2 linked regions of the Neorhizobium galegae genome follow. Each later gene encodes a partner of the first gene's protein in a complex. Links are inferred from orthologs where the notes say so. Each region holds a gene or a part of one and is shown in the gene's direction. Other genes may lie near its edges. The genes, in order: trxA and trxB.

The links.
Region 2: the proteins of trxA (region 1) and trxB are in contact, whole or in part, in a crystal structure (PDB 1F6M), measured with the Escherichia coli proteins. The link is inferred for Neorhizobium galegae from one-to-one orthologs.

The regions. Positions count from the first base shown.
Region 1 is NZ_CP090095.1:19,740-22,506, reverse strand. It holds trxA (thioredoxin), read left to right. Parts: upstream 1-1,107; coding sequence 1,108-1,428; downstream 1,429-2,767. Other genes in the region: LZK81_RS00110 (bifunctional folylpolyglutamate synthase/dihydrofolate synthase), read right to left, coding at 1,510-2,767; addA (double-strand break repair helicase AddA), read left to right, coding at 1-1,035. UniProt on the Escherichia coli protein: Participates in various redox reactions through the reversible oxidation of its active center dithiol to a disulfide and catalyzes dithiol-disulfide exchange reactions.
Region 2 is NZ_CP090095.1:2,831,067-2,834,428, forward strand. What follows is about bases 232-3,075. They hold trxB (thioredoxin-disulfide reductase), read left to right. Parts: upstream 232-1,088; coding sequence 1,089-2,063; downstream 2,064-3,075. Other genes in these bases: LZK81_RS14020 (glycosyltransferase family 25 protein), read left to right, coding at 232-359; LZK81_RS14025 (Lrp/AsnC family transcriptional regulator), read right to left, coding at 387-869; LZK81_RS14035 (LysR family transcriptional regulator VtlR), read left to right, coding at 2,079-2,975. Outside these bases: more of LZK81_RS14020, read left to right, coding at 1-231.

The DNA.
Region 1 (2,767 bases):
GGCGGCGAAAGCGTTCCGGCCTGGGTGCCGGGCAAGATGCTGAGCAATGCGATGACGGCCGCCGATGACGATCGGATCAGGACTTCGACCGAGGAAGAATATCGCCGGCTGCTCTACGTGGGGATGACACGGGCCGCCGACCGGCTGATCGTCTGCGGTTATCGCGGCAAGATCGACAATCCCGATACCTGGCAGTCGATGATTTCCAAGGCGCTTGCCGCCGACGAGCACCATTGCAGCCCGGCGGAATTCCATGGGTCCGAGGGCCAATGGGGCGGCTTCAAGTGGCGGCTTCCGGCGGCCCCCCGCCAGGCACCGAAGGCGGCGCACAAGGAGGCGGCAGCAGCTGACAAACGGCCGCTTCCCACGGCTCTCTCCCGTCCCCTGCCGGCCCAGAAAATCCTGCCGCGGCCACTCAGCCCTTCCGGTGCAGGAACGATGATCGACGACGACGCGGACGATCTGATCGTCACCTCGCCGCTGTTCGCCACTGACCAGAAAGACAGTGCGGGGCTGGCGCTGCAGAAGGGCAAGCTGGTTCACCGCATGCTGCAGATGCTGACGGATTTCCCCGAGGCCGAACGCGCCTCTGCCGCCCGGCGGTATGCGGACCGCGCCGCCCGTTTCTGGCCGGCCGCGGAGCGCGAAAAGCTCGTCGGCAGCGTCATGTCGGTGCTTTCGCATGCCGAACTGAGGCCGGTCTTTTCCGAGCGCAGCCAGTCGGAAGTCTCGATCATGGGCACGCTGGCGCTCGAGGGCCGCGACTACGCGATCACCGGCCGCATCGACCGGCTGGTGGTGACCGAAGACCGGGTGATCATTCTCGACTACAAGACCAATCGCGTGCCGCCGAAGACCTCGGAGGACGTGCCGCTCTCGCATCGCGCCCAGCTCGCCATCTATCGCGAGATCCTGAAACCGCTTTATCCGGCAAAGGATTTTGAATGCGTGCTGGTCTATACCGAGTCGGCGCAGGTCATGTCGCTGCCACCGGGCCTGCTGTCACGCTCGCTTGCAGAACTCAAAACAAAGTGAGATAGCGGCCATTGAAAACTTTGAGCGGGAAGCTCACATTTATGCCAACAGAGAATCGTGAAGGAGTGCCCTATGGCTACCGTAAAAGTCGATAACAGCAACTTCCAGACCGAAGTCCTCGACTCCGCTCAGCCGGTCGTCGTGGATTTCTGGGCTGAATGGTGCGGCCCTTGCAAAATGATCGGTCCGAGCCTCGAAGAAATTTCGAACGAGCTCGCCGGCAAGGTGAAGGTCGTCAAGCTGAATATCGACGAAAATCCTGAGCTGGCTGCCCAGTTCGGCGTGCGCTCGATCCCGACGCTTGCCATGTTCAAGGGTGGCGAAGTCGCCGACATCAAGGTTGGTGCTGCTCCGAAGACTGCCCTTTCGGCCTGGATTTCCAGCGCCGCCTAACTTCCAGTCGCATGCCCGCATAAAGAAGCCCGGCTGTTCCCTGCAGCCGGGCTTTTTCTTTTGCTATCGCGGCCCCTGCTGTCAGGTTGGCGGGGTGCCGTTGTCGGCAAGCACATTGCCGGCGAAATAAAGCGAGCCGCCGATCAGGATGCGCGGCGGCGGAGCGCCCGGCACCTGGCGGCGGGTGATTTCCTGCAGAGCCTCGGCCGCGGAGCCGGCGGGTTCTGCCACCAGACCCGCGTCAAAGGCGGCATGGGCGAGAACCACCGGGTCGAGGCCCGATTCGCTGCCGCGGATGCGCACGGTGAAGACGTGTTCGGCGATATCGGCAAAGGCGCGAAAGTAGCCGATCGGGTCCTTGGTGTTGATCATCCCGGCGATGATGTAGAGCGGCCGGGCCTGGCGTTCCTCGAAGGAGGCCATTGCCTCGGCGATCACCTCGCCGGCGCCGGGATTGTGCCCGCCATCCAGCCAGATTTCAGAGCCTTCGGGCGCATATTGGAGTAGTTTGCCTTCGGTCAGCTTCTGGAGGCGGGCCGGCCATTCGACGGCCGCCATCGCCTTTTCCATCATCGCTTCGGTGACGGTAAAGCCAGCAGCCTTGACGGCACGAATGGCGGCGGCAGCATTGGCATATTGATGGCGGCCCGGCAGCCGCGGCAGCGGCAGATCGGCAAGACCGAATTCGTCCTGGTAGATCAGCCGGCCGAACTCCTCGTGGGCGGAAAATTCCTGGCCGTAAACGGCGGTCGGACAGCCGAGCCGGTCGGCGGTCGAGACCAGCACGTCGCGGGCCGCTTCGAATTCCTGATGGCCGATGACGACGGGACGGCCGCGCTTCATGATGCCGGCCTTTTCGGCGGCAATCAGTTCGACCCGATCGCCGAGATAGGCCTGATGATCGAGCGAGATCGGCATGATGACCGAAACGGCCGGATCGGAAATGACGTTGGTGGCATCGAAGCGGCCACCGAGGCCGACCTCGAGGATCACCGCATCGCCCGGCTGTTCGGAGAACAACAGGAAAGTCGCGGCCGTCAGGATTTCGAAGACGGTGATCATCTGGCCGTCATTGGCCGCCGCGATGCGCCGCAGGGCATCTGCCAGCATCTCGTCGCTGACGATCTGGCTGCGGCCGCCCTTGACGCCGATCCGATAGCGTTCGTGCCAGTGCACGAGATGTGGGGACGTGTGGACATGCGTCGCGTAACCGCCCGCCTCGAGCAGGGCGCGGCAGAAGGCGGTCACGGAGCCCTTGCCGTTGGTGCCGGCCACATGGATGACCCGCGGCAGCTTCTTGTGCGGATTGCCCAGCATTTCGAGCAGGCGGGTAATTCTG
Region 2 (3,362 bases), 2.8 Mb from region 1 along the record:
GCATCGGCGGCCACGACTGCGAACTGGTGGCCGCCCATTACTTCCCGATGACGACGAGCGCGATCGTCTGGTCACGCGAAGGCGCCCGGCTCTTCATCGAGGAGCACAAAAAGATGTTCGCGCCGGTCGACAATTATTTCCGCCACTGGCTGACCCGAACCGGCCACGGTTATTCCTTCTGGCCCTCGCCCGTCACCACCACGGATGCCGCAAGCGAAATCCTCGCGAGCTCCGGCCGCGCCAGAAAAACCAACAAGCGGAAATGGTTCTACGCGTTCGCCAAGCAGCGCCGCCTGATGGAGGACAAGCTGATCGCATTCATTCACAAGAAGCGGTTTCGGCCTGCCGGGAGCAAGTGACTAGGCGCCCGCCGGCGCCGGTGCGCTTCAAATCTCGACCAGACCCAGCTGCTTCACCTGTCGAATGGTCAGCATGGTGCGCACCGTGTCCACATGCTGGTCGGCGGTCAGTACCTCGATGACGAAGTCCTGGAAGACGGTGAGGTTCTGGGCCGCGCAGCGCAGCAGGAAATCGCTGTCGCCGTTGACCATCCAGGCCTCCCGCACCATCGGCCATTGCTGCACCTTCGCAGCGAAGGCCTTGAGGTCCGCGTCCGACTGCCGCTTCAGCCCGACCATGCAGAAGGCGACGAGATCCACGCCGAGTTTCGGGGCGTTGAGAAGCGCGTGATAGCCTTCGATGATACCGGCTTCCTCGAGCTTGCGCACGCGGCGCAGGCAGGGCGGGGCGGAAATGCCGACGCGTTCTGCGAGCTCGACATTGGTCATGCGCCCGTCACGTTGCAATTCCCGCAGGATTTTTAGGTCGATGGCATCAAGATCGGCGCGAAGCACATAGGTCCCCTTCATTCTGCAGTGCTTTTATCGCAAGAGGAATTTTACGCAAGAATATGTCTTGAGGCGCTTGGCTTCCGTTTCCATGCCAACTGATCTGTTGTTAGTGCAAGGCTGCCCTTGCATTGCTGCATGGATCGATCTTACATGGCGCTTCTAAAGCGGCAGACCGGACATCGACCACCTATATGAGGGGCAACGAAACGTCGACCGGTCTTTGAAAGGAAATAACCCATGTCCTCCCGTCATACCGAGGTCCTGATCATCGGCTCCGGCCCGGCTGGCTATACCGCCGCCATCTATGCGGCGCGCGCCATGCTGAAGCCGGTTCTGATCGCCGGCATGGAACAGGGCGGCCAGCTGATGATCACCACGGATGTCGAGAACTATCCGGGCTTCGGCGATCCGATCCAGGGTCCCTGGCTGATGGAGCAGATGCTGAAACAGGCGACCCATGTGGGCGCCGAGATCGTCAATGACCTCGTCACCGAAGTCGAGCTCAACCATCGCCCCTTCACCGTGCGCACCGATTCGGGAGCCGTCTGGACCGCCGAGACGATCATCATCTCGACCGGCGCCAAGGCAAAATGGCTCGGCATCGAAACCGAACAGCAGTTCCAGGGCTTTGGCGTCTCCGCCTGCGCCACCTGCGACGGCTTCTTCTATCGCAACAAGGACGTGATCGTGGTCGGCGGCGGCAATTCGGCCGTCGAGGAAGCGCTCTACCTGTCGAACATCGCCAAGTCGGTGACGGTCGTGCACCGCCGTGACTCGTTCCGCTCGGAAAAGATCTTGTCTGAACGCCTCTCCCAGCGCTCGAATGTCAACGTGTTGTGGAACACCGAAATCGCCGAGATCACCGGCAAGCCGGCCAAGGCGCCGATGCCGCCGTCCGTCGAGGGCGTCAAGCTGCGCAACACCCAGACCGGTACAGTTACCGACTTCCCGATCCATGGCGTCTTCGTGGCGATCGGCCATGCGCCGGCGACAGAACTGTTCCAGGGCAAATTGAAGATGAAGCCGAACGGCTATCTGTGGACAGCTCCCGATTCAACTGCCACCGACGTGCCCGGCGTGTTTGCCGCCGGCGACGTGACGGACGACACTTTTCGCCAGGCGATCACCGCCGCCGGCATGGGCTGCATGGCAGCGCTCGAGGCCGAACGTTACCTTTCCGGCATCCAGCCGGTTGCCATAGCCGCGGAGTGACGTTGAACGATGGGTGTGCCGCTCGACTGGGATAAACTGCGCATTTTCCACGCGGCGGCGGAGGCAGGATCCTTCACCCATGCGGCCGACAAGCTGCATCTTTCCCAGTCGGCGATCAGCCGCCAGGTCAGCGCACTGGAACAGGATGTCGGGGTAAAACTCTTCCATCGCCACGCACGCGGCCTGATCCTCACCGAACAGGGCGAACTTCTCTATCGCACTGCCCACGATGTGCTCCTGAAGCTCGAAACGGTGAAGATGCAGCTCACCGAGACGACGGAAAAGCCGTCCGGCAAGCTGCGCGTGACGACGACCGTCGGCCTCGGCCAGGGCTGGCTCACCGACAAGGTGCAGGAATTCCTGCAGCTCTATCCGGAAATGTCGATCCAGTTGATCCTCGACAACGAGGAAGTGGACGTCAACATGCGCCATGCGGATTGCGCCATCCGGCTTCGTCAGCCGGTGCAGTCCGACCTCATCCAGCGCAAGCTCTTCACCGTGCACATGCACGTCTATGCGGCACCCTCCTACATCAACCGTTACGGCGAGCCGCAATCCGTCGAGGATCTCGACCAACATCGCATCATCACCTTCGGGGAGCCGGCGCCGAACTACCTGCTCGACGTCAACTGGCTGGAATACGCGGGCCGGTCGTCGGACAATACCCGCACGCCGCATCTGCAGATCAACAGCCAGACGTCGATCAAGCGCGCCTGCCTCCTGGGAATCGGCATCGCATGCTTGCCGGACTATATCGTCGGCCGCGATCCCGGACTGATTCAGCTGGCTATCAATGCCGACATCCCCTCCTTCGATACCTATTTCTGCTATCCGGATGAAATGAAGAACGCCGCGAAGCTGAAAGTCTTCCGCGATTTCGTGGTCGGCAAGGCCCGCAACTGGAGCTTCTGACCGGCGCGGGGCCGAACTGGATGCCCCGAAAAACCCTATAATTCCGAGGGTTTTGGGGGCTCTGCGGCCGCCTGATATGTAACCACTGAGCGCATTAAATTAGAGCGTTGCGCCTCACGCATGGCTGTCCTGCACAAAAGAGTATTGTTCACTGCACAAAAAACCACCATATCGCACACAGCTGATGCACATGGCGGCTTTTCCTCCCAGTTCCGCCGCAGCAGCTGTTCCCCTCTGGAGGTTTTTTTGACCTTCACACTTATAGGGCCCTGGAGCGATCCAGTGGCCCTCTTTTTTTGCGCTGAATTCTGTCGCGGCTCATTCACCGGTTTCCACCGTCACAATCCGCGTCAAAACTTCTGTTCAATATCCCATCCAGACCCTTGT